3 linked regions of the Niveibacterium microcysteis genome follow. The protein of the gene in region 1 interacts with the protein of each later gene in a pairwise test. Links are inferred from orthologs where the notes say so. Each region holds a gene or a part of one and is shown in the gene's direction. Other genes may lie near its edges. The genes, in order: acpP, JY500_RS13075 and ybgC.

Region 1 (10,173 bases):
GGCGTCCGGGTGCCGTGCGGCGACCGCGCGCGCCTTGGCTTCGGCGAGGCGAATCGCTGTTTCGACTGGCGCTTCGCCAGCGAGTGGCGTTTCGTCGGTGTCCGGCTTGTCGGTTACGAACGGAAGTTCAAGTCTTGCGAGCAGTTCGCGGCGATAGCGGGAGGTGGAGGCCAGGACAATTGTGCGCATCGGAGCGGGCGTGTCGCCGGCGGCGGCGATTCGCCTTTGACAGAAAGGGTCTTGGATAATATCATTGCTCGTTTATGTCGCAACAGCAGGCTGGTTTTGCCTCGTGGTTGATTGCCGATCCGCTCGAATTCGCGCGGCGCGGCGAGCGTCTCGCGGGTGCAGTCGAGATTTCCGCACTCTCGCGTTTGCGTGCAGAGTTGGTGGATACGCAGGGCTCGGTTCAGGTTGAGGTGGTCGGAAGCGAGGTCGGTGACGACCGGTTTCTGCTGGTCTCAATCGAAGCGAAGCCTCGGGTTGAATGTCAGCGGTGCCTTGCGCCGCTTGCGCTTGATCTGGCGTTGGATGTTCGATTCCTGCTTGTTCCGCTCGGGCAGCCGATGCCGGATGACGAGCTGGAGGATGACTCCTTCGATCCGATTCACGCCGAGCGCAATCTCGATGTGCTGGCCTTGGTCGAGGATGAGCTGCTGCTGGCGTTGCCGATCTCGCCGCGACATGAGGTGTGTGAAACCCCGCAACCCCGCGAACGGGACGACAGCGCGTCGCCCTTCGCCGCGCTGGCGAACCTGCGCGGGGCGGGAAAGAAAGTTTGAGCCCGATCCGGTTTTCGGCGGGTCTGATTACTGAAATTGAGCGAAGGAGCATCAAATGGCTGTTCAACAGAACAAAAAGTCGCCGTCGAAGCGCGGCATGCATCGTGCCCACGATTTTCTGACCGGTCCCGCGACTGCCGTCGAACCGACCACCGGTGAAGTGCACCTGCGCCACCATGTGTCGCCGTCTGGCGTGTACCGTGGCCGCAAGGTCATGAAGGCTAAGGGCGAATAATTCCCTCTTCGACGAAAACGGCGCCAGAGTGCCTGGCGCCGTTTTCGTTCGTCCCTACCCACCAGTCACTATCGATGCAGGTAACGCTCGCGATCGACTGTATGGGCGGTGATTTTGGCCCTTCGGTCACACTGCCCGCAGCCCGCCAGTTCCTGCGCGACGATCCATACGCCAGCGTACTGCTGGTCGGTCTGCCCGAAGCCATCGAAGCGGAAGCTTCTAGGCTGGCTGGCGAATTCCCTGGTCGTGCCCGTTTTGTGCCGGCGACGCAAGTCGTTGAAATGCACGAAGCGCCCGCAAGCGCTTTGCGCGCCAAGAAAGACTCGTCGATGCGCGTTGCGATCGACCAGGTCAAGTCTGGCGATGCGCAAGCTGCGGTGTCGGCGGGCAATACCGGGGCGTTGATGGCGATCGCGCGTTTCGTTCTGAAAACCATCAATGGCATCGACCGGCCGGCAATCGCGACGATTCTGCCTGCGCTGGATGGTCACACCTACGTGCTCGACCTCGGTGCCAACGTCGATTGCACCGCCGAACACCTGCTCCAGTTCGGCATCATGGGGGCCATGCTCGTTTCCGCGCTTGAGCACAAGGAGCGCCCCACGGTTGGGTTGCTCAACATCGGCGAGGAAGAGATCAAAGGCAACGAGGTCGTCAAGCAAGCGGCAGAGTTGCTGCGCGGCAGCGGGCTCAACTTCTACGGCAACGTTGAGGGTAATGACATCTACAAGGCGACCACCGATGTGGTTGTCTGCGATGGTTTTGTAGGCAACGTGGCGCTGAAGGCTTCGGAGGGTGTGGCGCAAATGATGGCGACCACGCTCAAGCAAGAACTCAAGCGCAACCTGTACACGAGGCTGGTCGCGCTACTGGCAATCCCGGCTCTGCGTCACTTCAAGCAGCGCGTTGATCATCGGCGATACAACGGTGCCGCACTCCTTGGGCTGCGCGGGGTCGTGTTCAAGAGTCATGGTTCCGCCGATGCGTTTGCGTTTGAACAAGCGCTCCGCCGCGCGGCGGATGCCGCACGCAATCAGGTTGTCGATCGCATCACCGCGCGCGTCAGCGCGCACCTTGCAGCAGAAGGAGTGACGCAGTGATCTATTCCAGGGTCGTGGGTACAGGCAGCGTGCTGCCGGGAGATCCCGTCACCAATGATGATCTGGTGGCACGTGGCATCGACACGTCCGATAGCTGGATCATCGAACGTACAGGTATTCGGTCCCGCCACCTCGCGCCCGCCGGCGTTACTTCGAGTGTGCTGGGTGCAGAGGCTGCACGTCGTGCGCTCGAGGCGGCGGGGCGCACGGCCGCCGACGTCGATTTGATCATCGTCGCCACCTCCACGCCGGACAAAGTGTTCCCGAGCACAGCCTGCCTGATTCAGGCGGAGCTCGGGGTGTCAGGGTTTCCGGCCTTTGACGTGCAGGCGGTCTGCAGCGGCTTCGTCTACGCCCTGACGATTGCGGACAAGTTCATCCGCTCCGGCTCGAATCGTCGCGCGCTCGTTATTGGTGCTGAAGTGTTTTCCCGCATCATCGACTGGGAGGACCGCCGTACCTGCGTTCTGTTTGGCGATGGTGCAGGCGCTGTGTTGCTTGAGGCGTCGGAAACGCCTGGCCTGCTCGCGACTGCGCTGCATGCAGACGGCAGTCTGCACGAGATCCTCGAGGTGCCGGGCAATATCCGCGATGGTCATGTCGAGGGCTCGCCGTTTATTCACATGGACGGCGCTGCGGTCTTCAAGGTGGCCGTTCGCGTGCTGGGCGATATTGCCCATGAAGTGCTCGAACAGGCCGGCATGACGGCCGAGCAACTCGATTGGCTGATCCCGCATCAAGCGAATATCCGGATTCTTCAGGCGACCGCCAAGCGCCTGCATTTGCCGTTTGAAAAGGTGATCGTCACCGTCGACCGGCACGGCAACACGTCGGCGGCGTCCGTGCCGCTCGCGCTCGACGCAGCGGTGCGGGATGGTCGTGTGCGGCCGGGGCAGAGCGTGATGTTGCAGGGTGTGGGCGGTGGCTTTACCTGGGGTGCAGCGCTGCTGCGCCTGTAATACCGAGTGAGGGTGCGATGAGTTTTGCTTTTGTCTTTCCCGGCCAGGGGTCGCAGTCGGTCGGCATGATGGCGGCGTATGGCGAGTCCGAAGTGATTCGCGCGACGTTTGCCGAAGCGTCCGCCGCGCTTGGTGAGGACCTCTGGGCGATGGCTGCCGAAGGCCCAGCCGAGCGGCTGTCGCTGACGGTCAATACGCAGCCGCTGATGTTGACCGCCGGCGTCGCAGTCTGGCGCGCATGGCGTGCCGCGGGTGGCGCGACGCCGACTGTCGTCGCGGGTCACAGTCTTGGCGAGTATTCCGCCCTGGTCGCGGCAGGCGCACTTGAGCTTGCGGATGCGGTGCGTCTGGTGCGTTTGCGCGCACAGGCCATGCAGGATGCTGTGCCGGCCGGTACGGGCGGTATGGCGGCGATTCTCGGGTTGTCGCCGGAATTGGTGGCTGAAGCCTGCGCCGAGGCTGCGCAAGGCGAAGAGGTTGCCGCGGCTAACCTCAACGACCCGGGGCAAATTGTGATCGCCGGCCATGCTGGCGCGGTTGCGCGAGCCTGCGAGGCTGCCAAGGCGCGAGGCGCGAAGCGTGCGTTGCCGCTTCCGGTCAGCGCCCCTTTTCATAGTGCCCTGATGCGTCCTGCTGCTGAGCGTCTTGCGCTGGCGTTGCAGACGGTCGACGTTCGCACGCCTGCAATCCGCGTCGTCAACAATGTCGACGTCGCAATCGAGTCGGATCCGGTTCGCATCAAGGATGCGCTGGTGCGCCAGGCTTACTCTCCGGTTCGCTGGATCGAGACGGTGCAGGCCCTGGCCGCCCATGGTGTCACACAAGTCGTCGAATGCGGCCCCGGCAAGGTGCTGATGGGGCTGGTGAAGCGCTGTGGCGCGGGTCCGGAGGCACTTGCAATCTCGGATGCGGACACACTGGCAAAGATTCTCGAAGTGACCAAAGGGGCTGCAGCATGATGGCACTTGAAGGGCAAATTGCGCTGGTAACCGGCGCGAGTCGCGGCATCGGGCGTGCGACTGCGCTTGAGCTTGGGCGCCAAGGTGCGGTCGTCATTGGTACTGCGACGTCGGATTCCGGGGCCGAAGCGATCTCGGCGGCCCTCGCCGAGGCCGGTATCAAGGGTACCGGCTTGCGCCTGAATGTTACCGATGCCGCGGATTGCGAAGCTGCGCTGGCTCGGATCGAGAAGGAGTTCGGTGCGGTGTCGGTGTTGGTGAATAACGCCGGCATCACGCGCGACAACATCGCGATGCGGATGAAGGACGACGAGTGGGATGCGGTGATCGACACCAATCTCAAGGCCGTTTTCCGTATGTCCAAACTTGTCATGCGCGCGATGATGAAGGCGCGCTATGGCCGCATCGTCAACATCACCTCGGTGGTTGGGTCCTCCGGTAATGCCGGGCAGGCGAATTACGCGGCCGCAAAGGCGGGCGTTGCCGGCATGACGCGTGCCCTGGCGCGTGAGCTTGGGAGCCGGAACATCACCGTGAACTGTGTTGCGCCGGGTTTCATTGATACCGACATGACGCGCGCGCTTGGGGATGAGCAGCGCGACGCCCTGCTTGGTCAGATTGCCCTTGGGCGACTCGGGCGTCCTGAAGAGATTGCCGCTGCGGTGGCGTTCTTGGCCTCTCCCGCAGCCAGCTATGTTTCCGGCGTTACGCTGCACGCGAACGGCGGAATGTACATGTCATAAGCACCTGGTGAGTGCCTAGGCAGGATGGGCAGATGCCCGCATTTTATGGTTTCTTTTTGGTAAAATAGTGGGGTTATTCACCCCCGAATTTAGAGAAGGAGTGGTCAATGGAGAACATCGAACAACGCGTCAAGAAGATCGTTGCCGAACAACTCGGCGTCAACGAGGCTGACATCAAGAACGAGTCTTCCTTCGTGGACGATCTGGGCGCTGACTCGCTGGACACCGTTGAACTGGTCATGGCCCTCGAAGAAGAGTTCGAGTGCGAGATTCCGGACGAAGAAGCCGAGAAGATCACCAGCGTTCAGCAGGCAATCGACTACGTCGTTGCCAACAAGAAGTAGTCGTAGTTTTTAACCTCGTAACTCGATCCGGAGCGCACTTTGGGCGGTCGTAGAGTCGTCATCACCGGTCTCGGTATCATCAGTCCGGTCGGTAATTCCATCTCCGAAGCCTGGGACAACATCCTTAATGGGCGTTCCGGCATCACCCGCATCACTCGTTTCGATGCGTCGACCTTACCGGTGCAGATTGCCGGCGAGGTCAAGAACTTTGACGTGACGGCGTACGTTTCCGGTAAGGAAGCGCGCCGTTACGACAAGTTCATCCACTACGGCCTGGCCGCGGCAATCGACGCGCTCAAGGACGCAGGGCTCGGGGAGCATCCAGACAACGCAGAGCGTATCGGCGTGTGCATCGGTTCGGGCATCGGCGGTCTGCCGATGATAGAAGACACGCACAACGCAACGCTGGAGGGCGGCGCGCGCAAGATCTCGCCGTTCTTTGTGCCGGGTTCGATCATCAACATGATCTCCGGGCTGCTGTCGATTCAGTACGGCTTCAAGGGGCCGAACTTCGCCACCGTGAGTGCCTGCGCGACAGGTAATCACGCAATTGGTGAGGCTCAGCGCCTGATCGAGTACGGCGATGCGGACATCATGGTTGCCGGCGGAGCCGAAGGGACCGTTTCCTTCCTTGGTATGGGTGGCTTCTGTGCTGCGCGTGCCTTGTCGTGCCGCAACGATGACCCAACCGCGGCGAGCCGCCCTTGGGATGCTGGTCGCGATGGTTTCGTGCTCGGCGAAGGCGCCGGTGTTCTGGTGCTCGAAGAGTACGAGCATGCCAAGGCTCGCGGCGCAAAGATCTACGCCGAGCTGGCCGGTTACGGCATGAGTGCGGATGCGAACCACATCACTGCGCCTTGCGAGGACGGTGAAGGCGCCTCGCGCAGCATGCGCAATGCCTTGCGTAACGCCAAGACGGAGCTCGACGAAATCGACTACGTCAATGCACATGGCACATCCACGCCGCTCGGCGACTTGGCCGAGACGACGGCAGTGAAGCGCTGCTTCGGTGAGCATGCCTACAAGCTCTCGGTTAGCTCGACCAAGTCGATGACGGGTCATCTGCTGGGTGCTGCCGGGGGTATCGAGGCGGTATTTACCACGCTCGCAATTCGCGACCAGGTGGCGCCACCGACCATCAACCTCGAGACGCCAAGCGAAGGCTGTGACCTCGACTATGTGCCGAAGCAGGCACGGCCGATGACTATTCGCGCAGCGATGTCTAACTCGTTCGGTTTTGGTGGCACAAACTCAACGCTGATCTTCCGTCGCGTTTAGTCGGCGTCCACGCTGAGATGAGGCTCGCAGGCGATATACGGCTGCGGGCCTCTTTGCTTTTTGGGGTGGCGCTCGTGGCATTCCACGTCACGGCGCTGCTTTTGCTTTTCTACCCTGGCGTGGATGGCATGCTGCGCTGGTTTGGTATCCCGATCATCGCGGGCTCGGCGTTCCTTGCGTGGAGGCGGCGGTCCGCTACCGGCGGCGCGTCTTTGCGCCTTCACGATGACGGGTCGGCGGAAGCCTTGGCCTCAGACGGCCAGTTCTTGCCGATCGTGTTTTGCCGAACCACTCGGGATGGCGGCTGGTTTCTCGCTTTGTGTTGGCAGGAACTGGCAACAGGCAAGCGTCACCGGCTGTGGCTTGTCGCATCCGCCATGCCGGCCAGCGAGTGGCGATTGCTACGTGCCTGGTTGCGCTGGCGGGCCTTCAGTCGCGAGCGGATATCCAGCGAACCAAGCCGGACGGCCAGCGCGGATTCCTGAGGACGGTCGGTTTGCCCTTCGGCAGCGTTTCCGGATAGTCGCGGCTGTAGTGTAGACCGCGGCTCTCCTTGCGTGAGAGCGCACCGCGAACGATCAGATCGGCGCTTACAACCAGGTTGCGAAGTTCGATCAGGTCATTGCTGACACGGAAATTTGCGTAGTACTCGTCGATCTCGCGACGCAGCAGGGCGATCCGGTGTTGGGCGCGCTGCAGTCGTTTGGTTGTCCTGACGATTCCGACGTAATCCCACATGAAGCGGCGCAGTTCATCCCAGTTATGGGCAATCACGACTGCTTCGTCGGCATCGGTAACCTTGCTTTCGTCCCATTCCGGCAGCCCCTCGGCGATCGCCCTTGGGTGGGCCAGAATGTCGGCCGCGGCGGCCTCACCAAAAACGACGCATTCAAGCAGAGAGTTGCTTGCGAGGCGGTTGGCGCCGTGCAGGCCGGTGCAGGCGGTTTCGCCAATTGCGTAAAGGCCGGGCAGATCGGTTCGTGCGCGCAAATCGGTCAGCACTCCGCCACAGGTGTAGTGCGCGGCGGGTACGACGGGAATGGGTTCCTTCGTGATGTCGATGCCGAGCTCAAGGCAGCGCGCATAGATCGTCGGGAAGTGCGTGGTGATGAACTCGGTCGGGCGATGGCTGATGTCCAGATAGACGCAGTCCAGTCCGTGCCGCTTCATTTCATAGTCGATCGCTCTCGCGACAATGTCGCGCGGCGCCAGTTCGCCTCGTGGGTCGTGCTGCAGCATGAAGCGCGTGCCGTCAGGCAATTTCAGCAGACCGCCTTCGCCGCGAACCGCTTCTGAAATCAGGAAGGATTTAGCCTGCGGGTGGTAGAGGCAGGTCGGATGGAACTGGATGAATTCCATGTTCGCAACGCGACAACCCGCGCGCCAGGCCATGGCAATACCGTCACCGGTCGCCGTATCCGGATTGGTCGTATAGAGGTAGACCTTGCCTGCACCACCTGTGGCCACCACCGTATGGCGTGCCGCGAAGGTGACGACGTGATCTTCAGCGATGTCGAGAATGTAAGCGCCAAGGCAGCCTTGGTCTGCTCGGCCCAGGCGATGCCCGACGATCAAATCGACGGCGATGTGGTGTTCGAAGACGCGAATGTTCGGATGTGCGCGAACCTTCTGTGTCAGCGTCTCCTGCACGGCGGCGCCGGTAGCATCCGCCACATGAACGATGCGCCGGTGGCTGTGGCCGCCTTCGCGCGTCAAGTGCATGTGAAGCGGGCCTTCTTCCGCTGGTGTGAAGGGGACGCCTTGCTCCGCCAGCCATTGGATGGCCTCCCGTCCATGTTCGACAACGAAGCGGGTGGCTCCATCGTCGCAAATGCCCGCGCCGGCAATGTGGGTGTCGCGTGCATGGGACTCGGTTGAGTCCATCGGGTCGACGACCGCGGCAATGCCGCCCTGCGCCCAAGAACTGGCGCCGTCTTCAAGCTGGCACTTTGTAACCAGCGCTACGGAATGATGGTCGGCGAGACGGAGTGCGAGCGATTGGCCAGCAAGGCCGCTGCCAAGGATCAGGACATCGAACTGGAGCACGGCGGTCAGGGCGCGCGGAAGGCGCCGCCAGATAGGGACGGCCGAATATATCACGCGCTCCCTTGAGGTGCCGGCGTCGGGTGGCAGCAATACCCATGATGCCGGCTGAACTATTCTGCGCCCGTCGGGTCAATGGACGCATAAGCTGTCGCCTTCAGGGGCTGGGGTATACTGGATCGGCGCCGCCCAGAGCGCGAACCAATCCAGAAAATACCCCGTCCCATGAGTGATCGTCAGATAGACCAGCAGTTGGTCGAGCGTGCGCAACGCGGCGACAAGCATGCCTTCGGGCTGCTTGTGTCCAAGTATCAGCGCAAGCTTGCCCGTTTGCTGTCTCGAATGATCCGCGATCCGGCGGAAGTCGAGGACGTTGCGCAAGAGGCCTTCATCAAGGCATATCGCGCACTGCCCTCGTTCCGTGGCGACAGTGCGTTTTATACGTGGCTGTACCGTATCGGCATCAACACGGCGAAGAACTACCTCGTATCGCAGGGGCGGCGTGCGCCGACCTCGACTGATATTGATGCCGACGAGGCAGAGAACTACGACGACGGTGATTTGCTGCGCGACTACGACACGCCGGAGCGCCTGCTTGCGACCAAGCAGATTGGTGAAACGGTGAACGTCGCGATGGAAGCGTTGCCGGAGGAGTTGCGCACGGCGATCGTGCTGCGCGAGATTGAAGGCTTGAGTTACGACGAGATTGCGACGGTGATGGGATGTCCGATCGGTACCGTGCGATCGCGCATTTTCAGGGCGCGTGAGGCGATTGCCGAGCGCCTGCGCCCCTTGCTCGATACAAGTCCGGAAAAACGATGGTGAGTGAGACATGAAACAGCAGATTTCCGCCCTGCTGGATGGCGAGTTGGAGCCAACGGGCGTGCAGGCGATTTTGTCGCGGACGAAAACGGATCCGGCGTTGCGCGAATGCTGGGATGAGTACGCCTTGATCGGCGACGCGCTACGCGGCGAAACAGAATTATCCAGCGACTTCACCGCGAAGTTAATGGAGCGGCTCGAAGCCGAACCTACCGTTCTTGCTCCTGCCGCCAGTGCGGCTGTCGCCAAACGCCGATCTGCGCTCGACACCCTCTTGCCGATCGCAGCGACAGTTGCGGGCGTTGCCGTGGTGGCCTGGCTCGGCTTGCGTGTCGAGCCGGCTGCAGAGCCGGCTCGCGTGGCACGCGCTGCGGGGCAGGCGCACGCAGTGTCCGTCGGTGATGCAGATCGTGCCTACCTGCTTGCGCATCACGGCTATGCGGGTGCTCAGGCCGTACCTGGCGTCGGCTACTACATGCGTACTGCTGCCGAGCAGGTTGGGGACGGGGTTCAATGATCGGCAGGGCTTGGGTTGGCGCCCTACTGCTATTGTTGGGCGGCTTGGCGCACGCCAGTTCGCCGCAAGACGCCATTGCCTGGCTTGCCAAAGTGAGCGCTGCGTCGCAGACGCTCAACTACGCGGGCACGTTCGTTTATCAATCCGGCCGGACAACCGAGACCTCCCGCATTGCGCACATTACCGATGCGACAGGTGAGTACGAACGTCTGGAGACGCTGGACGGCGCTCCGCGCGAAATCGTGCGGAGTAACGGTGAGGTGCGGTTCTATCTCCCGCAGGAGAAGATGATCATCGCGGACCATGCGATGCCGCGTCGCTTTCCGGCGTGGGCGCACGTGTCGCCGGATCAGCTGATGGCCAACTATAGCCTTCGCCTCGGAACACTCGA
Region 2 (10,063 bases), 420 kb from region 1 along the record:
AACCGAATCGATGCGCCACCCACTTCGACCCCAGCGTCAGCAGTTCGTCCTGAAAGCGGTCGTCGGTATAGCCGTGCCGCTGCTGGAAGTCCGGTGACGCCGCAGCGAGATCGCTGAGGAACTGCGCTTGCAAGGCGGTGTTCGTGCCACCGTAGCCAGGCACCATGTGCGAACCGTCGATGAAGACGTAAGGCAAGGTCTCGTCGCCGTGAATATCCAGGAAGAGATCGACCCCGCTTTGCGCCATGCCGCCCTGCACCGCGAGTATCTCAGGGCTGCGCGAAACTGTCGGCGCATGCCACTCCCGATTGAGATTGACGCCCGCTGCGTTCGATCGCAAGTTGCCGAGCCAAGCGCCGTCCGGATTGATATTGGGTACGAGGTGCACCGTTGCACGCCGCCGAATCTCACGCGCGACCGGGTCCGCTTCATCGAGCAGGCGATCCAGCATCCCTTCGGCGAACCACTCGGCCATGCTCTCGCCCGGGTGTTGACGTGCCACCACCCAGACCTGGCGGGGCCCGCCGCCGAGTTCGATGACGTCGATATCGCGCCCCTGCAGGCTGGCGCCAAGGCGAACGACACGCGTGCCGTCCGCCGTCGTGGCACGGCCAAGCACCGACAGATGGCGCTCCTGCGAGTAAGGCTCGAAATACGCGAGCCAGATCGCATCGTGTTTTGGCGTAAGCGACACTGTGAGCACGTCACCGTCGTAGTCACAGTCATCAAGACGGAACCAGTCGGTCCGGTTGTAGGACGCGACCGCCCGATAGCCGCGCCACCCGTCGGGGTAGGAGCATTGGCCGGCGTTCTCGAAACGCAGCGTCAGGGCCTGGCCGGCGGCGCCAGAGATGCGAAAGTGAAACCACTGCCGGAACTCGTTCGAACCATGGTCATCACGGATACGCAAACGTACATTGCCCGGATCCGACGCATCCACGACGTCGATGGATCCGCTGTCGAAGTTGCTGCTGATACACACAGTCATCGGTTGATCCTTATGCCGCACGGCGGCGGAAGTACCAGGTATCGGCGTCCGACGCCTTGGCATCGAACTCATAGCCATCGAGGTCGAAGGCTTTGAGCGCATCGACATCGGTAATGTTGTGATCGATCGCAAAACGGGTCATCGCACCACGCGCCCGCTTTGCACTGAAGCTGACGATCTTGTATTGCCCGTTGCGTAGTTCCTGGAACACGGGCGACACGACGCGGGCGCGCAAGCTGCCAAGCTGCGCAGCCTTCGAGTATTCGGTGGATGCAAGGTTGACGACCACGCGCGCTTCGCCTGCATCGACCAGCGCATCCAGGCGACGCTCAATCGCGGTAGCGATCACGCCGTCCCAGTATGCGTAGAGATCCCGGCCGCGCGGGTTTGTGAGCCGCGTGCCCATTTCCAGGCGATAGGGCCGAATCAGGTCCAGTGGACGCAGCAGGCCATAGAGGCCAGAGAGAATGCCCACATGTGACTGCAGGTAGCCCTCAAGCCGTTCGGCCCGCACGGACTTGGCGTCGAGGCCGTCATACACATCGCCATCGAACGCCAGCACCGCCTGCTTGGCGATCGGCGGCTGATGCGCGGGTGCCCACTCCATGTAGCGTGCCGCATTCAGCGCCGCGAGCTTGTCCGACAGACTCATCAGCGTCGCAATCTGCGCTGGTGATCGCTCGCGCAGCAGCTCGATCAGCGGCTCCGCGTGGTCGAGGAAATCCGGTTGGGTTGAACGTGCGGTATGCGGAGCAGTTTCAAAATCGAGGGACTTGGCGGGAGACAGAAGAATCAGCATCGAAGCATTAAGGAAACTTGCCGGAACAGCATGATAGCGCCCCCGCGAGTTGCACCCGCCCCGGCCCATGGCAATTTGACACACCGCGAGGCGTGGGGAAACATGCAGACCCTTCCCCGCTGTTCCGTGGCAGTTCGCTGCCCTCCCGCCGATGCATAGCAACGATCTCCTGCAACGTTCACTCAACGCCGTCTGGCACCCGTGCACGCAGATGAAGCACCACGAGCGCTTCCCGCTGATTCCGCTCGAACGCGGCGAGGGGCTGTGGCTTTTTGATACCGAGGGGCGTCGGTACTTCGATGCAGTCAGCTCCTGGTGGGTGAACCTCTTTGGCCATTGCAACCCGCGGATCAACGCCGCGCTGCAACGCCAATTGGGGACGCTCGAACATGCCATGTTGGCCGGCTTCACCCACCGGCCGGTCGTAGAGCTCTCGGAACGCCTGCGAGCCCTGACGGGCAACGCGCTGGGGCACGCGTTCTATGCCTCCGATGGCGCCTCGGCGACCGAGATTGCGCTGAAGATGAGCGCGCACTACTGGCGCAACAGCGGGATGCCGGGCAAGAACCGCTTCCTGAGTCTTGCCGGCAGCTACCACGGCGAAACCGCCGGCGCGCTGTCGGTGACGGACATTGATCTGTTCCGCGACGCCTACGCGCCGCTCGTACGGCAATCGGCAACCGTGCCAAGCCCCGCCAGCGCCGACGCTTCGACCCGCGCACAAGCTGCGCACAGCGCAGCCGAAGCGCTGGATGCCTGGCTCGCCGAACACGCGGATAGCACCGCGGCGTTGATTGTCGAACCCCTGGTGCAGTGCGCCACCGGGATGGCCATGTACGACGCTGAATACCTGCGTCGCGCCCGCGCCGCCTGTGATCGCCACCGGGTTCATCTGATCGCCGACGAAATCGCAGTGGGCTGCGGTCGCACCGGCACCTTCTTCGCTTGCGAGCAGGGCGGCATCCAGCCGGACTTCCTGTGCTTGTCGAAAGGCATTTCAGGCGGCTACCTGCCGCTCTCGATCGTGCTGAGTACCGACGAAACGTATCGCGCCTTCTACGATGACGCCACCGTGCGGGGCTTCCTGCACTCGCACTCCTACACCGGAAACCCGCTGGCCTGCACCGCTGCGCTCGCGACGCTCGATATCTTCGAGAGCGACAAGGTGCTCGCGACAAACCTCGAGCGCGCCGCCGCACTCACCCGTGCGGCAGCACCACTTCAACAGCATGCCCGAATCCGCAACTTCCGCCGCACCGGCATGATCTGGGCGTTCGACGTCGACTGCGACGATCCGCAGCTATCGCGCAAGATCTTTGCGGCCGGCCTGTCACACGAAGTGCTGCTTCGCCCGATCGGCCGAACGGTCTACTGGATGCCGCCCTACATTTTCGACGACGCCGACGCGGCTTTTCTGGTGCAACGCACAGGTGCAGCGATCGACGCCGCGCTGGTGGCCTGATCCATGGCGATCTGGGAAACACTTGACGCAGAATTCGCAGCACTCGATGCGGCTGGGCTGCGCCGGCGACGTCGAACGATCAGCGAACGACATGGCGCTGAGGTCGTCGTCGACGACCGCCGAGCCGTCAACTTCTGCGCCAATGACTACCTGGGCCTTGCTGACCACCCGGCCCTTGTCGACGCCGCGATTGCCGGCGCGCAACGCTGGGGCATGGGCGCCGGCGCATCGCACTTGGTGAGTGGGCACTTTTCCGCACACGACGCTGCAGAAAGAAAACTGGCCAATTTCGTTGGCTGCGACGCAGCGCTGCTGTTCTCCACCGGCTACATGGTCAATAGCGGCATCGCCGCCGCCTTGGTCGGCCGTGGCGACGCGGTGTTCGCTGACCGCCTCAATCACGCCTCGCTGGTTGACGGCGCCCTGCTCAGTCGCGCCGAGCTTCGGCGCTATCCACACGGCGACGTCGCCGCGCTCGAACAGATGCTTGCCGAAAGCACCGCGCCGCGGAAGCTGATCCTGACCGACAGCGTATTCAGCATGGATGGCGATATCGCCCCCTTGCCGGCGCTCTTCGAACTCGCCGAGCGCTTTGATGCCTGGCTGGTGGTCGATGACGCGCATGGCTTTGGCGTGCTCGGCCCCCAGGGCCGCGGCGCCCTGCAGCATTACGGCATCCGCTCGCCGCGCGTACTGTATATCGGCACCCTTGGCAAAGCGGCCGGCGTTTACGGCGCTTTCGTTGCGGGCGACACACAGGTTGTGGCGTGGCTGATGCAGAAAGCGCGCACCTACATCTTTACGACAGGTGCCCCACCGCTAGTGGCTGAGACGATCTGCGCTGCGGTGGATCTGATCGAGGCAGGCGACGAGCGACGAGCCCAGGTGGCGCAGCTCATCGCGCGACTGAGCAGCCAGCTCCGCCACCCGGAACGCCTCATGGCATCCACCACGCCAATCCAGCCTGTGTTGGTGGGTGACAACGAGGCGGCGCTAACGCTCGCCGCGCGTTTGCTTGAGGAAGGCCTCTGGGTGCCGGCGATTCGCCCGCCCACGGTACCGGCGGGCACCGCGCGACTACGGATATCCTTGTCGGCGGCCCACACCACCGCGCAAGTAGATGCGCTGGCCGCGGCGATCAACCGCCATCTCGCAGTATGACGATACGCATGCAAGCCTGGCACGGCTGGGGCTTCGACCCAGCCGCATTCGACCCGCTGCGTGCCGCCCTGGGTGATGGCTGCGAGCTTGTGACGCCGGCGCTCACCGCGCCTGCTTCCGGCGACTTCAACGCCTGGGTTGCGGAACTGGCCGGACAAGTGAGCGCCAACGAAGTGCTGCTCGGCTGGTCGCTCGGCGCCATGCTGGCGATGGCCGCCGTAGCAGCCGGCGCGCGGCCGAGGGCTCTGGTGTTGATTGGCGGCAGCCCGCGTTTCGTCACCTCGGCAGCGTGGCCGCACGGTCTGGATGCCAGCACCGTAACTGCATTCCAGACCGGCATCGCGGCACAGCCGGATCGTACGATGAAGCGTTTCCTCGCACTCCAAACGCTTGGCGACAGCCAGCGGAGCGCTGGACAGGCGGCGCTCGAACACGCCCTTGAAACCGATCCGGCCAAGCTGTCGCCCGCACTGTCGGCGCTGATCGGGGCGGACCTGCGGACGCAGGTCCGCCATATCGGCGTACCCGCTTTGTTGCTGCATGGCGAAAACGACGCCCTGATGCCGATGGCTGCGGCCAACTGGCTTTCGGCGCAGCTGCCGCATGCTCAACTGCAGTTATTTCCACAGTGCGGCCACGCACCGCATGTGACGCACGCGCGAGGTGTGGCTGAAGCATTGCAGCGTTTTCTCGGGGCCTTGCCGGATGCCTGATTCCCTACCGGTGCCGCCGGCTGATCTGAGGCGGCGCATTCGTGAGGCCTTTGCAGCCGCCGCCGCCCACTACGACCACCACGCCGAAGTCCAACGTGCGATCGTCGCGGACCTGCTCGCATGGATTGAACTGTCTGCCCCGGCCCGTTTGCCAACGCTCGACGCCGGTTGCGGCACCGGTTACGCAAGTGCTGCCCTGCGCACCGACGATGCACCGGTGATCGGGCTTGATCTTGCCGACACGATGGCGCGCCAAGCGCTCCGGCGTGGCGAGCACGGCATCGCCGGAGATCTGGAATGCCTGCCGTTGCGCGACGGATGCGTTGGCCGCTACTGGTCCAGCCTCGCCTGGCAATGGTGCGCCAGCGGCGCAGCGGCTGCCGAGGCCGCGCGCGTGCTGGCCTCCGGCGGCGTGCTTCAGGTCGCGACACTCGGGCCCGATACGCTGCGCGAGTTGCGCGAGGTCTTTGCAGCGATCGACGGCGCCGAACATGTGCGCAGCTTCGAGCCACCCGATGCGGTGCTCGCCGCGCTCCGACACGCCGGCTTCCGGTCGATACGCTTCAAGCAATGCACGCAAACCGGTTTCGCGCCCGATTTGGCGAGCCTGCTCCGCGACATCCGTGGAGTCGGCGCGCACACGCTGGGCGACAGCCGCCGTCGCGGCATGCTCGGCCGGCAAGCGTGGCAACGCCTCTGCGACGCGTACGAGGTCCACCGCGAAGCCGCCGGTCTGCCAGCGCGTTACGATGTTCTGATGTTCGAAGCCATCCGCTAAGAATTTCTGAAGAACTCGGCGAGACCGACGCTGCCCAACAGGCACGACAAAGCGCGCGACACATCGGGACGGCTCTGGCGCCCGCGAGCACCGACCGAATCCCAGCCGCGAAGAGATCAGCCACGAATTCGGATCTACTCTCATGCACTACTACTTCATCACCGGCACGGATACCGAGATTGGAAAGACCTTCGTCACCTGCGCACTACTGCACTCGGCACGTGCAGCCGGGCTCAGCGCCGTCGGCTACAAGCCGATCGCAGCTGGCGCCGAGGAGATCGACGGCATCTGGTCGAACGAAGACGCGCGGCGCCTGCAAAACGCTTCGTCCCCCGGCTTCGTGCTCGACGAGATCAACCCGCTGTGCCTGCGCGAACCGGTGGCGCCGCACATTGCAGCCGCGTCGGAGAACGTCGCGCTCGACGTACCGCCGCTGGTAGCGGGATTCGAACGCCTCGCGAAGCGGGCTGACTGCGTCCTGGTTGAAGGCGTCGGCGGCTTCCGCGTGCCGCTGGACGATCGCCTCGACACCGCCGACCTCGCACTCGCGATGCGTTTGCCGGTGATCCTGGTGGTGGGCATGCGGCTGGGCTGCATCAACCACGCACTGCTGACCGCCGAGGCCATTACTGCGCGCGGGCTGCATCTCGCGGGCTGGATCGCGAACACGCTGGCGCCTCGCATGAATCGCTTCGATGAGAACCTGGAAGCGCTCGCCGCGCGCCTGCCGGCACCGTTGCTGGGTGTCGTACCGTTCAGCGCGGCAGGCCCGCAAAGCGCGGCATCACAGGTAAGCCTGCCCGGCACGGTATAATCCGCAGCCATTCCGCGCAGGAACACCTGTCATGAAACGCTCCCGCTTCGGCCGCCGTAGCGGCCTCTCCCGCGACGCCGAGAACCTGACCTGGCTCGCCGTCGGACTTGCCGAGTCGGGCAGTCGCGCTGAAGACAGCTTTTGGGAAACCCGCCTCGCCGAGCAAGTCGAAAAACTGCTCGACGAAGGCGATGAAGACACGCTCAACAGCGCGCTGGATCATCTCTACGCCACGCAGGCCAATGCCTACGACGAACTGGCTGACCTCATCGAGTCGCGCGCCGAGTCCGGCATTGCAGGCGATCACGATGTACTGCTGATCGCCGCGCCGGTCATGGCCTGGTCGCGCTTCGCGATCGCCGCCGCAACGATCCCGCCAGCACAGCTCGCAAACCTGCGGGTGCACCTTCAAGCGCATGTGCTGGCCGACGGCGTAAAGCTCGGCATGGCCGATTTCCTCTTCTCCCCCGACCAGTTGCCGCAGGGCTACTGCGAAACGCGCCGTTTCGCGGCCGCGCTGGGCGAGGCCGCTGCAGTTGGGCAGAACCTGCATATCGCTACCGAATCCTTGCCCGAAACAGCAAAGTTTCTCTCCGACGTGCGCTACATCCTGGCCGCTGCCGTCGTACCGCGTGGTGCCGCGCTGTTCCGCTGGCAGGAGCGCGACGGCAATCGCGAGCAGGCGCTGGCGCAGTGGCGCACGCAGGGCGGCGCGGTGGTTACCACACTGATGCCGGGCTGCGCGCTCGAAGTCGTGCTACCGGACGCCTACTTTGCGGCAAGCCGGCAGGCAGACCGCGACTCGCGCCCCTACTCGCTGCGCGCATCGGTTGCCTTCCTCACGACGACGCTCGAGACGCCGCCGGATACGCTGCGCGCGGTGATCGCCCCGTTCCAGGATCGCCAGTTGGAGGAGTACCGCGTCGGCTTCACACGCAAGGGTTCGGACGACGTGATCCACGGCGTCGTGTGGCCGCTGCTCGGTGCGGAAGACGAGAACAGCGAGATCCCGCAACAGATCGAGACGGCCTTGCGTACCTGCGGCCTGACCGACGTCATGCAACTCGACACCACCTTCCCGCTGGAGTACTGCGACGACTGCGGTGCGCCGATGTACCCGTCGCCCGATGGCGAGGCGGTTCACGCCGAGTTGCCGGAAGACAGCGCCGAAGCGGTGCCGCGCCACCTGCACTGAACTGACGCCCAGCTTTGCGGTCGATCGTTTCATGCACGATTGCCCGCAGGAGGACAGCGCACATGAGCCGTAAAGTCGAACGCCCGGACGCCGAATGGCGCGAGGTGCTGGACCCGCAGCAGTACCACGTCACCCGTGAAAAAGGCACCGAGCGCGCCTTTACCGGCGCGTACTGGAACGTCTGGGACGCGGGCGATTACCGTTGTGTGTGCTGTGGCGGTGAGCTGTTCCGTTCGGAAGACAAGTTCGATGCCGGCTGCGGCTGGCCGAGCTTCTCGACCGCCGCCGCGGCCGAGAACATCGAGACATCGACCGACCGTAGCTATGGCATGGTGCGCACCGAAGTGCTGTGCCGCAACTGCGGCGCGCACTTGGGTCATGTATTCGAGGACGGCCCCCAGCCGACCGGGCTGCGCTACTGCATCAACTCGGCTTCGCTGAAGCTCGAAAAGGACGCCGAGAAGTAGGACCTCCTCGCGTCTCTTCTTGCGGTGCCCCCTGCCCGCTCAAGCGCTGAGCAGGAAGTCCCGCACCAGCGCGATCTGCGCGCTGTCCATCAGCATTGGCGCGTGGCCGACCCCAGGTACTTCCATGAGCTTTGCCTGCGGCCCCCGCCGACCCATTTCGCGGTGCGTTTCGGGTGTCAGCAGGTCGGAGCTTTCGCCACGCAACGCAAGCGTCGGGCATCGAATCGCGTCATAGATCGGCCACAGGTCGACGTCGTTGAGCACGGGCGCGCTTCGGAACACATCGCCGATGCCTGGGTCGTAGCGCATCTCAAAGCCGCCGCCTGCGCCCGCACGCACCGAGGTTTGCGTCATGCGACGCCACTGTTCATCGGTTAGCGGGCCGAACGGCGCGCTGACGGCGCGAATGTAGGTTTCTGCCGCGGCGAAGTCCGGAAAGACTGGCGCACGGCCAACGTAATCGCCTATGCGACGCAATGATGCAGCCGTGATGACCGGGCCAACGTCGTTCAGCACGAGGCGCGTGATCGGTGAGTCGGGTTGGGAGGCGATCAGCATGCCGATCAATCCGCCCATCGAAGTGCCCAACCAATGGACCGACTCCACACGGCTGCGAGCGAGCAGCACCATCATGTCCGACACATACTGCGGCAGGCCGTAGGCCGATTTTGCCGGCAGCCACTCGCTGCGGCCTCGCCCCACGACATCGGGGCAGATCACGCGATAGTCCGATGACAGTGCTTCGGCGAGGTCGTCGAAGTCGCGGCCGTTGCGTGTCAGGCCATGAACGCAGACAAGGACGTCGGGGTTATGCGGATCACCCCACTCGGTGTACGCGATCCGGTGCAAGCCCTGCGGATTCGCACACCGCACGGTGGCCTCACGCATTGCAGTCGATGAGCCCCCGCCAAACCAAGCCTTGATGCCTGTGAGCATTCGGTAACCTCCTGCTGCGTCGCGACCTGTGTTTGAGTCTATCACCGGGAGACTGACGACTCCGCGTGCCAGTATCGGCGCGCCACATCGCGCCACCTCGTTACACTGACACCGTCAGGCGCGAATCGCATCTGTATCGCGCCGTCGCGATCCGATCGAAGATCCTCGGCGCCGGCTTCACGGTAACGCTCAGTAACTTCCGCATGCGGATGACCGAAGCGACTGCGGTAGCCGACGGCGTACAACACCCAACGTGGCGACAGGGTGTGCACGAAATCGTCGCCCGACGAACTGCGGCTGCCGTGATGCGGTGCGATGACCACATCGACGGGGCCGAGCAGCCCGGCTTCGATCAACTCACGTTCCGAGGCAAGTTCAATATCAGCTGCGAGCAAGGCCGTGTGCACACCGCTGCGCACACGAATCACGCAGCTGTTGCGGTTACCGCCCAAGGCCCGCCCCGGTGCGGGGTGCAGCACTTCGAAAACAACCCCGTCCCACGCCCATTCATCGCCGCGGGCACAGGGCCTGAAACCGGCGCCACGCAAGAGATGCGAGGTCGGAAGCGATCCCATCAGCCAATCCGCCGTGATCGAGCCAAGCACCGCTGCAGCACCTCCGGCGTGATCACTGTCGTCATGGCTCACCACCACGCCCGAGAGACGATTGACACCCTCACCACGCAGGTAAGGCACAACAATCCGCTGGCCCGCATCGCTGCTCGTGCCAAAACGCGGCCCGGTATCAAAC
Region 3 (10,235 bases), 710 kb from region 1 along the record:
TACCGAAGGCGATTGTCTGATGCGCGTCACCCGCGCGGGCAGTGGCATGCGCGCCTACTTCGCGCTGCTGACGCGCACCTGGCAAACCGTCGCCTACGCCCATGTCGAGCTGGCCGAAGGCGAAGGCGACGCGCTCTGCGCCGGCTGGCGCGAGGCCTTCGGAGGCCGCCAGTGAGCCGCGACCGTCGCCTGGCGATCTTGCTGGTGATCGGCCTGATCCTGATCGCCAGCGCCTGGCTGCTGCCGCGCCTCGAATGGGTCGAGGTCGATGTGCCGGCCCGCCCGAGCGGCGAGGCGCTGCGCGATGACGCGCTCGCCGCGCGACGCATGATTGCGGCTTTGGGCTACCGCACCCGCGTCATTCAGGACGCGACCGAGCTGGCCCGCCTGCCGCAGCACGCCACGCTCTGGCTCAACCAGGCTTTGCCGGACGCCGCAGCGGGGCGAACCAGTGAGCAGATCGCCGCCTGGGTAAATGCCGGCGGCCACGCAGTGATCGCGGTGCCCGGTTCGTGGCAACCCCAACGCCTGTCAAAAGCGTTTGGCATTCAGGCGCTCGGCATGCACGTGGCCAAATCCGGCGCACGCCTCGACATTGAGGGGCGCCCGATGCTGGTCGGTATCCGCCAGTGCGACGTATTCACCACGAGCCACCCTGTCATGTGGCAGGCCACCGTGAAGGGCTACAAACCCCGGCACGGTGACGACGAAGACGACGAGGCCGACGAGAGCAACGCGCACGCCAAGGCGCCTGCCGGCAAGGCGCACGACACTGCGGAGGCGATCGCCGTCGCCCGCTTCCGCGTTGGCAAGGGCACGTTGACCGTGCTGTGTGACGACCGCCCGATGCTCAACCCCAACATCGGCCAGCAGGACAACGCGCGCTTCGCCGCAGCGGTGCTGCTCGAGGGCGATCGTGACGAAGTCATCTTCGCCACGCAACCGGAATACCCAGCCCTGCCACTATGGCTGTGGCAGCGCGCGCCGCTGCTGATTCTGTCACTTGGCACACTGGTCATGCTTCTGTTGTGGCGAGCCGGCATACGCTTCGGCGCCTTGCAGGCGGTTCCCCCTGCTTCACGCCCCGGCCTGCAACTTCACTTGCGTGCGCTCGCCGCCTTCCTGCTGCGTCAGCGCCAATATGAGGCCCTCCTGCGCGGCCCGCGCGACGAAGTCCGACGGCTGCTGGCCAAACTGCCCGGCAACGCCGCCGAACAAATCACCGACGCGGCGAAGCGCGCGGCACTCACGCCGGAAGCCATCACCGAAGCGCTGGAAACGACGCCGCGCGACGCCCATCACTATCTGCGCCAGGCAACGACGCTGGCGCAGCTCGACACTCGGCTGCGCGCTGCGCGCCCCGGTTCTGCACGAAGGAAGACACGATGACATCTCCGCTTTCCCTCAGCGATGCCCACCGCCTTGCCCGCGCGCTGCACGACGAAGTCAGCCGCGTCTTCATCGGTCAGCGGCAGGTGGTGGATGAAACGCTGTGTGCGCTGTTCGCGGGCGGCCATGTGCTGCTCGAAGGCGTTCCCGGTCTGGGCAAGACTTTGCTGGTGAAAGCGCTGGCGAAAGCCTTCGAAGGCAGCTTCTCGCGCATTCAGTTCACACCCGATCTGATGCCGGCCGACGTAACCGGCCATACGCTCTACGACGCACGCAGCGGCCAGTTCCTGACGCGACGCGGGCCGGTCTTTGCCAACCTGCTGCTGGCCGATGAAATCAATCGCGCCCCGGCCAAGACACAAGCCGCGCTGCTCGAAGTGATGCAGGAGGGCCAGGTGACGATCGATGGCAAGGCCGAGCCGCTGCCGCCGCCGTTCCTGGTGCTCGCGACACAAAACCCGATCGAGCAGGAAGGCACCTACGCGCTGCCCGAAGCCCAGCTCGACCGCTTCCTGCTGAAGGTGCTGATCGACTACCCGGCGCACGCCGACGAACGCGCGCTGGTTGCCTGGGCGACCGGCGGGCGTGTTGCGGACCGGCTCGAAGTCGATGCGGTCAACACCGTCGCCAGCACCGACCAGTTGCTCGCGATGCAGCAACTGGTCGCCCACCTGCCGGTCGACGACGCGGTGCTCGACTATGCCGTGCGGCTTACCCGCGCAACGCGTGACTGGCCCGGCATCGCGATCGGCAGTGGCCCACGCGGCGCGATTGCACTGGTGCGCGCTGCGCGCGGCCGTGCGCTGCTCGCTGGCCACGACTATGTGCTGCCCGACGACATCAAGGCCGTCGCGCCCGCCGCGCTACGTCACCGCGTATTGCGCTCGGCCGAGGCCGAAATCGAAGGCGTCGAAATGACGGCACTGCTGGACGACCTGCTCACGCGGGTCGACGCGCCACGCACCTGAGCGCTTGATGCTGCTACCCTCCCGCACCCTGCTGCTGAGTGTCGCCGCACTGGCCGCCGCCGCACTGGCCGCCGCCGCACTGGCGCCGACGCTTTGGCCCTGGCTGCTGCCCGCGTGGCTGATCGTCGCCGCGGGCCTTGCCGTGCTGGCGGCCGTCGACGCCGCGCTGAGCTGGTGGGAACACGCACCCAGCGCCGCACGACGGGTTGAACACGCCCTGCCACTGGGCGAGAGCTCGCCCGTGACGCTGACGATCGGATGGCATGGCAAGCGGCCGCGATCAGCTTCCGTCTGCGACCATGCGCCGGCCGCCTGTGATATGCATGGGATGCCGGTGGCGATCCAACTTTCGGCCAGTCGCGCGGCTGTCGTTACCTATCGGTTGCATCCGAAAGCGCGTGGCGAGCACCATTTCGGCCCGGTCGCGCTGCGCGTGCGCTCGCCGCTCGGGCTCTGGCAACGCCAGCACCGCATCGACGTTGCCAACCGCGTGCGCGTCTATCCCAACTTCACGGTGTATAGCCGCCATGCCTTGCTCGCGGCCGATGCTCGCAGCGCCGCCAGCGGCGTGCTCAAGCGTCGCCGTCGCGGCCAGGGGCTCGATTTCGAGCAGTTGCGTGAGTACCGCGAAGGCGATAGCCCGCGCCAGGTGGATTGGCGCGCCACCTCGCGGCTGGGCAAGCTGATCTCTCGCGAGTACCAGGACGAACGCGACCAGCGCATCATCCTGATGCTTGATGCCGGACGCCGCATGGGTGCGCGCGATGGCAGCCTGTCGCATTTCGATCATGCACTCGACGCGCTACTGCTGCTCGCCCAGGTCGGTCTGCGGCACGGCGACGCTGTCGGCTTGCACACCTTGGGCGGCCACAGCCGCATGCTGGCGCCGCACAAGTCACGCAGCACGCTGACGCGCATCCTCGACGCGGTGTACGACCTCGAACCGACGCTCGAAGCCTCGGACTTTGAAAAAGCCGCGCAGCAGTTGCTGGCGCGCGACAAGAAGCGGGCGCTGGTGGTGATTCTCACGAACCTGCGCGACGAGGACGACGACAACCTGCTCGCCGCGGCACGCCTGCTGGGCAGCCGGCATCTGGTGCTGGTGGCCAGCCTGCGCGAACGTGCATTGGACGCGATCGTCGATATGCCGGTCGGAGATCTCGACAGCGCGGCGCTACACGGCGCCGCCCACGATTACCGCAGCCGCCGCGAGGCGTGCTTTCGCCGCTTGCGCCAAGCCGGCGTGCTCTGCCTCGACACCACGCCCGAATCGCTCGCAATTACAACAGTCAACCGCTATCTGGCGGTCAAGGCAGAGGGTCGCCTCTGAGACTTTCCGGCGCGGTGGGTAAAATGCGCCGATGAAAGCACGTCAGCCAGATCCGAATCTGTTCCTCGCGCAAGGAATGGCCTTGCATCAGCGGGGCCGCCTGCCAGAGGCGGTTCAGGCCTACCAGGCCGCCCTTCGCGCCGCCCCCAACCTGCATGCTGCGAGCAAGTACCAGGGTCTGGCACTTTTCCAGATGGGCTTGAGGGAGCCTGGGCTGGCGATGATGCGCCGCGCCGCAGAACAACTGCCGGACGATGCATCGGCCTTCTTCAACCTCGGGCAGGCGCTGTGCGAAATCGGACGTGATCGCGAAGGCCTCGCAGCGTTTGTACGCGCAGCCGAGATCGACCCGACGGAGACCGATACGCGGCGACGCATCGCCCAGCTTGCTGAGCGGCAGGGCGACCGAGCGCTTGCGATCACGCATCTGCGCGCCGTCGCCGAGCAACAGCCGGACGCCGCCGATGTGTGGGACGCGCTGTCGCAGCTTTGCTATTTTGAAGGCCAGCTCGAAAGCGCCGTGGATGCACATCGGCGTGCGGTAGCACTCAATCCAAAGATTCTCGATCAGCGGCGCATCGGCTACGCGGATCCGGACCCGGCGCTCGCGCCACGGACCATCCAACTGCAGCCGGACGCTGCACGCCATCCGTCGATGGCCAAGCCGGAGGCGCTTGCAGCCTTCGCCGAGGCAACCGGCCTCGCGATCGTCGAGGACGTACTCAAGCACCCGCTCGGCTACCGCGAACACGCGCTGGAGCAGGACTTCCAGCCCATCGTCTACGCCGGCCAAAATTTCCCCGGCTTGCAGACCAAGGGCACTGATCCGCAGGACATCATGGCCGTGGTCGCCAGCGCGCTGGGGCGGCGGGTCAAGTGGATATCTCCCGACACCGGCGCTTACCGCGTGTCTTACGCAGGCTCGACCGCACGAACCGACATCCACGTCGACAACGAAGACGGCGACAACTGGGATCGCTTCGCTGCGGTGCTCTACCTCAACCTGCCCGGTCAGGAACAAGGCGGCACGATGTTCTGGCGCCATCGCGATACCGGCTGGGAACGCCGTTTGCCGGACGAAGAAGTCCGCGCCGCGGGCTTCCGTAGCTTCAAGGCATTCCAGGAGCGCTGGCTGCCCAATCAGGCGAGCCGCCCATTCAACGAGATCGCCGACGGCCGCGACGCCTGGGAACCTATCGTCGAACTGCCGATGCGCAACAACCGCCTCGTTCTGTACCGCGGCCATTTCTTCCATTCGCTGTCGAACGTATTCGGCTCGACCCTGCAGGACGGGCGCCTGGTGCAGCTCTTCTTCTTTGAGCCGGCCTGAACGGACAAACTGTTGGTTACGTGTGGTTACCAGTGAGTAGGTGCCGGGCGTGTAAAATTGTGCGATGCATCGACACCACGCCCCGTCGCATCGCTTCGCGGTGCGCGTCTATTACGAGGACACCGACGCCGCTGGTGTCGTGTATTACGCGAACTATCTCAAGTTCTGCGAACGTGCCCGCACCGAGTGGCTGCGGGCACTTGGTTTTGAGCAGCAGATGCTGCGCGAGGAACGCGGACTGGTTTTCGTGGTCCGCAACGTCGAAGCCGAGTACCTCAAGAGCGGTGTGCTCGACGATGCGCTAACGGTAGAAACCTACGTTGCCGAAATGGGCCGCTCGAAGATCGTATTCGCCCAGACCGTCATGCGCGGCAGCGAACGCTTGTTTGAATCCCGTGTCAGCGTTGTCTGCGTGGACTGGAACAAACGCAAGCCCACCTCGGTGCCGCCTGACATCCGGACGCAGATGGCGTCCAACCTTGACTCTCATTCGGAATCCCATCGATGACCGGAAACGACGACCTTTCCATCCTTTCGCTGATCGCGCACGCCAGCATCGTCGTCCAGTTGGTGCTGCTGCTGCTGATCGTTGTGTCACTGATGTCGTGGTACTGGATTTTCCGCAAGGGCATCGCAATCCGCGCCGCGCGCGCGCGCACCACCGAGTTTGAACGCGAGTTCTGGAGTGGCGGCGACCTCGGCGCGATCTACCGCAGCGCATCGGCCTCGCGCGAAATGGTCGGGCCGCTGGGCCGCATCTTCGAAGCCGGCTATCGCGAATTCGCCAAGCTGCGCGGCCAGAACAACCTCGATGCCTCGGACATCATCGACGGCGCCCGCCGCGCGATGCGCGCCACCTACCAGCGCGAGCTCGACGACCTCGAAGCCCACACTGCGTTCCTCGCCTCCGCCGGTTCGGTGAGCCCGTATGTCGGCCTCTTCGGTACGGTGTGGGGCATCATGCACGCCTTCAAAGGTCTCGGTGACGTCGGCTCGGCCACCCTGTCGCAGGTCGCGCCCGGCATCGCTGAGGCGCTGGTTGCCACCGCAATCGGCCTCTTCGCTGCGATCCCGGCGGTGGTTGCCTACAACCGTTTTGCCTACGACATCGACCGCCTCGCCACCCGCTTCGAGAGCTTCCAGGAAGAATTCTCGAACATCCTGCAGCGCCAGTTGAAGTGATGGCCCCGCACTCAAGCATTCGTTCGCGGGCCCTCCAAGGCTCGCGCGCCGCCCGTGGGGCGACCCGGCAGGAGGCCCCATGAGCCGTCGTCCGCGCCGCATGATGAACCAGATCAACGTCGTGCCTTACATCGACGTGATGCTGGTGCTGCTGATCATCTTCATGGTGGCCACACCGATGATGACCACCGGCAATGTGAACCTGCCCTCGGTCGGCAAGGCGCCGCAGCCACCCGCTCAGCCCATCGAAGTGCATCTGGACGAGAACCTCCAGCTCTCGGTTGTCGACCGCGCACGCAAGGGCGCGCAGACGAAGGAGGTCAGCGAGAACGAGCTAGTCGGTCTGCTGCAGGACGCGCAGGCTCGTAACGCCGAACAGCCGGTGCTGATCGCTGCCGACAAGCGCGTGAAATACGAAGCCGTGATGAACCTGATGGATCTTCTGCAGAAGAATCAGGTGCAGAAGGTTGGCCTGCTGGTCCAGCAGGGCAAGCGCTGAGGACCGACCGGCATGGAGTTCAACCCCGCGCTGCGAACGCCCGAGGAGCCCGGCAAATGGCTCTCGGCGGGCATGGCCGCGCTGGTCCATCTGGTGCTCGTCGGCATCCTTTTCTGGGGCGTGAACTGGCAGCGTAAGGCGCCGGAATCCTTCGAGGTTGCACTGGTGCGTGCCAACACGCCCAGCGTTGCCGCGGAACCGCCACCTCCCCCGCCGCCAGCGCCGCGCGAAACCGCGCCGACGCCACCCCCGAAGCCCGAGCCCAAGGTGGAAGCCGAAGCACCCAAACCCGTCGCCAAGCCGGATATCGCGCTGCCGACGCCCAAGCCCGAAAAGAAGCCAGAGAAGAAACCCGAGCCCAAGCCGGAACCCAAGCCTGAGCCCAAGCCAAAGCCTGAACCCAAACCAGAACCCAAAACGAAGACCGACAAACGCGAAGCGCAACCGGATCTGCGCGCCGCAGCGGAAGCCGAATCCCGCGCGGTGCAGGCAAAGGCCGCCCGTGAAGCCGCCAAGGCTCAGCAGGATCGCGCATTGAAGGAAGAGATGGCACGCCTGTCCGGCGCCAAATCCGATCGCGCACGCGACGACTGGGTCAACAAGATTCGCGTCAAGGTGCGCGGCAACATCGTCGTGCCGCCCGGTCTTTCCGGCAATCCGGAAGCCGTATTCATTGTTGAGCAACTGCCGACCGGCGAAGTAATGGATGTCCGCCTGAAGACCAGTAGCGGCAACGCAACACTGGACGCCTCAATCGAGCGGGCGATCCGGAAATCCAGCCCGCTGCCCCTGCCGGACAAGAGTGATCTGTTCGAGCGCCGTCTGGAGCTGGCCGTACGCCCGCTCCAGCAGTAGGAATCCCGAAGGCCTGCAATGACTTATAATCGCAAGATGCTCTCCCGACGTGACTTCCTCCACACCGGCGCCGCTGTCGCCGGTCTTGCGGCAGTTCCGGCACACGCGCAGCTGCGCATCGAGATTACCGGTGCCGGCGCAAGGCAGTTTCCGATCGCAGTCGCCGCGTTCGATGGCGAAGGCCTGCTGCCGCGCTCGATCTCGGATGTGGTGCGTGCCGACCTTGAGCGCTGCGGGCTCTTCCGCATCGTCGAAACCGGCCCGCAGCCGGTGGGCGAAACCGCCAAGATCGATTTCGGAAACTGGAAATACCGTGGCGCCGACGCCTTTGTGGCGGGGAGCGTCACGCGCATGGCCGACGGCCGGCTGGCCGTGCGCTTCCGCCTGTTCGACACGACCAAGGCAAGCGATCTGGGCGGGCTCGAACTGACGATCCTGACCGAACAGTTCCGCTATGCGGCTCACCGCATTGCGGACTGGGTCTACGAAAAACTGCTCGGCGAGCCGGGCGTTTTTTCAACGCGGATTGCCTACGTCGTCAAGAACGGTCGCCAGTATCAGCTGCAGATCGCCGATGCCGACGGCCAGAACGCCAACGCCGCGCTGGTCTCGGATGACCCGATCATTTCTCCGGCCTGGTCGCCTGATGGTACGCGTCTGGCCTATGTGTCCTTCCAGACCAAGAAGCCCGTCATCTACATCCATACCCTGGCGACGCGGCAACGCACGGTGCTCTCGAACTTCAAGGGCTCGAACTCGGCGCCGGCCTGGGCCCCCGACGGCAGCCGCCTGGCGGTGGTGCTGACCAAGGACGGTTTGTCGCAGATTTACGAATTGCGCACCGATGGCAGCGGGCTGCGGCGCCTGACGCAATCGAACGGCATTGACACGGAACCGCACTACTCGCCGGACGGTCAATTCCTCTATTTCACGTCGGATCGGGGCGGTTCGCCGCAGGTTTACCGGATTCCGGCGAGCGGCGGCGAAGCAGCTCGCGTCACTTTCGACGGCAGCTACAACGTCAGCCCGCATGTATCGCCGGACGGCAAGACGCTCGCCTACCTGACGCGCAGCGAAGGCCGCTTCCGCATCGCATTGATGGATCTGGCATCGCAGCAGGTTCAGATCATTACCGACTCGGACAAGGACGAGTCGCCGAGTTTCGCGCCAAATGGCCGTCTGATCCTCTATGCCACCGAGGTCGGCGGGCGCGGCGTTCTGTCTGCGGTGTCCGCCGACGGGCGCGTCAAGCAGCGCCTCTCGGGTTTCTCCGGCGATGTCCGGGAACCCGCGTGGGGCCCGCTGCCAAAATGAGTGGCATGGGCACTAAATTTTTGAATAACACAGGAGCTTCACATCATGCGTAACCTGCTTCTCCCCTCCCTGCTCGCAGCTGCTCTCGCCGCTTGTAGCACCGCCCCGACCGAGACCACCGCGCCGGTCGCCGACACCAAGCCGACCAAGCCGGCCGAAGTCACCAAGCCGGCCGAGCCGGTCAAGGTTGACCCGCTGGCTGCGCTCAAGGATCCGAACAACATCCTGTCGCACCGCAACGTCTACTTCGACTTCGACAAGTACGACATCCGCGTGATCTATCAGCCGATGATCGAAGCGCACGCCAAGTTCCTGGTTTCGAACCCGCAGCTGAAGGTCCTGATCCAGGGTAACGCCGACGAGCGTGGCTCGCGTGAATACAACCTCGCGCTCGGCCAGAAGCGTGCGGAAGCCGTCAAGAAGGCGATGGGCCTGCTCGGCGCTAAGGATGCTCAGATGGAAGCAGTGTCGCTCGGCGAAGAGAAGCCGAAGGCTACCGGCCATGACGAAGCTTCGTGGGAGCAAAACCGTCGCGCAGACGTGCTGTACTCGGGCGAGTACTGATAATGCGCGGCATTGCGCTCGCAATGCTGCTCGGCGCGGTTGCCCTTCCGGCCCGCGCCGGGCTTTTTGACGACGACGTCGCGCGCAAGCAGATCGAAAGCGTGCGGATCGATCATGAAAACCGGCTGGGAACGCTCGAAGCCTCGGCCCGTGGTCAGATTGAACTGGCCAACCAGATCGAAGCACTGAAGCAGGAACTCGCAAAGCTGCGAGGCCAGATGGAAGTGCTGACGAACGATCTGGATCAGGCGCAGAAACGTCAGCGCGATTTCTATGTCGACCTCGACACGCGACTGCGCAAGTTCGAGACCGCTGCGGTCGCACCTGACGCCTCGCAGTCGGCACCGGCTACCCCTGCCGCCGACCCGGCCAACGAAACACGCGACTACGAAGCCGCGTTGAATCTGGTCAAGGCGGGCAAGAACAAAGACGCAGCAGCAGCCTTCATTGCCTTCACCAAGGCCTACCCGAAGAGCAGCTTCCTGCCCAGCGCCAACTTCTGGGCCGCTTCCGCGCTCTACCAGCAACGTGAAGTCGCCGAAGCCGCGCGCTACTACGGCAAGACCGCCGAAAGTTGGCCCGATGACGCTCGCGCACCGGACGCCTTGCTTGGCCTGTCGAACTGCCAGACGGAGCTCGGTGACAAGAAGGGCGCACGCGCATCGCTCGAGAAGATCGTATCGAAGTACCCGTCCAGCCCTGCCGCACAAACCGCGAAGCAGCGCCTGGGCAAGAAATGAGCAACCCCGTATCGTCGGTCGGCGCAACACGATTGCGCCTGACCGAAATCTTCTTTTCGCTGCA

The links.
Region 2: the proteins of acpP (region 1) and JY500_RS13075 interact in binary tests that used the Escherichia coli proteins (3 or more experiments, as listed by UniProt). The link is inferred for Niveibacterium microcysteis from one-to-one orthologs.
Region 3: the proteins of acpP (region 1) and ybgC interact in binary tests that used the Escherichia coli proteins (3 or more experiments, as listed by UniProt). The link is inferred for Niveibacterium microcysteis from one-to-one orthologs.

Annotation. Positions count from the first base shown.
Region 1 is NZ_CP071060.1:3,294,686-3,304,858, reverse strand. The notes cover bases 3,625-6,503. They hold acpP (acyl carrier protein), read left to right. Parts: upstream 3,625-4,885; coding sequence 4,886-5,122; downstream 5,123-6,503. Other genes in these bases: JY500_RS22450 (protein YgfX), read left to right, coding at 6,418-6,503; fabF (beta-ketoacyl-ACP synthase II), read left to right, coding at 5,162-6,400; fabG (3-oxoacyl-ACP reductase FabG), read left to right, coding at 4,032-4,778; fabD (ACP S-malonyltransferase), read left to right, coding at 3,625-4,035. Outside these bases: JY500_RS14965 (Maf family protein), read right to left, coding at 1-189; JY500_RS14960 (YceD family protein), read left to right, coding at 264-782; rpmF (50S ribosomal protein L32), read left to right, coding at 838-1,017; phosphate acyltransferase PlsX, read left to right, coding at 1,092-2,117; JY500_RS14945 (beta-ketoacyl-ACP synthase III), read left to right, coding at 2,114-3,076; more of fabD, read left to right, coding at 3,094-3,624; more of JY500_RS22450, read left to right, coding at 6,504-6,885; nadB (L-aspartate oxidase), read right to left, coding at 6,830-8,446; RNA polymerase sigma factor RpoE, read left to right, coding at 8,669-9,268; JY500_RS14910 (sigma-E factor negative regulatory protein), read left to right, coding at 9,276-9,782; JY500_RS14905 (MucB/RseB C-terminal domain-containing protein), read left to right, coding at 9,779-10,173. UniProt on the Escherichia coli protein: Carrier of the growing fatty acid chain in fatty acid biosynthesis.
Region 2 is NZ_CP071060.1:2,879,133-2,889,195, forward strand. What follows is about bases 3,502-6,270. They hold JY500_RS13075 (alpha/beta fold hydrolase), read left to right. Parts: upstream 3,502-4,418; coding sequence 4,419-5,123; downstream 5,124-6,270. Other genes in these bases: bioF (8-amino-7-oxononanoate synthase), read left to right, coding at 3,502-4,410; JY500_RS13080 (methyltransferase domain-containing protein), read left to right, coding at 5,116-5,901; bioD (dethiobiotin synthase), read left to right, coding at 6,044-6,270. Also shown: JY500_RS13055 (M14 family metallopeptidase), read right to left, coding at 1-988; peroxide stress protein YaaA, read right to left, coding at 999-1,787; bioA (adenosylmethionine--8-amino-7-oxononanoate transaminase), read left to right, coding at 1,939-3,249; more of bioF, read left to right, coding at 3,253-3,501; more of bioD, read left to right, coding at 6,271-6,715; JY500_RS13090 (DUF2863 family protein), read left to right, coding at 6,747-7,910; peptide-methionine (R)-S-oxide reductase MsrB, read left to right, coding at 7,973-8,377; JY500_RS13100 (alpha/beta fold hydrolase), read right to left, coding at 8,417-9,313; JY500_RS13105 (DNA internalization-related competence protein ComEC/Rec2), read right to left, coding at 9,355-10,063. UniProt on the Escherichia coli protein: The physiological role of BioH is to remove the methyl group introduced by BioC when the pimeloyl moiety is complete. It allows to synthesize pimeloyl-ACP via the fatty acid synthetic pathway through the hydrolysis of the ester bonds of pimeloyl-ACP esters.
Region 3 is NZ_CP071060.1:4,007,267-4,017,501, forward strand. What follows is about bases 3,863-6,803. They hold ybgC (tol-pal system-associated acyl-CoA thioesterase), read left to right. Parts: upstream 3,863-5,081; coding sequence 5,082-5,525; downstream 5,526-6,803. Other genes in these bases: JY500_RS18235 (DUF6445 family protein), read left to right, coding at 3,863-5,017; tolQ (protein TolQ), read left to right, coding at 5,522-6,199; JY500_RS18250 (ExbD/TolR family protein), read left to right, coding at 6,279-6,698; JY500_RS18255 (energy transducer TonB), read left to right, coding at 6,711-6,803. Outside these bases: JY500_RS18215 (DUF4129 domain-containing protein), read left to right, coding at 1-175; JY500_RS18220 (DUF4350 domain-containing protein), read left to right, coding at 172-1,389; JY500_RS18225 (AAA family ATPase), read left to right, coding at 1,386-2,357; JY500_RS18230 (DUF58 domain-containing protein), read left to right, coding at 2,365-3,687; more of JY500_RS18235, read left to right, coding at 3,719-3,862; more of JY500_RS18255, read left to right, coding at 6,804-7,553; Tol-Pal system beta propeller repeat protein TolB, read left to right, coding at 7,572-8,867; peptidoglycan-associated lipoprotein Pal, read left to right, coding at 8,913-9,431; tol-pal system protein YbgF, read left to right, coding at 9,434-10,171; 7-carboxy-7-deazaguanine synthase QueE, read left to right, coding at 10,168-10,235.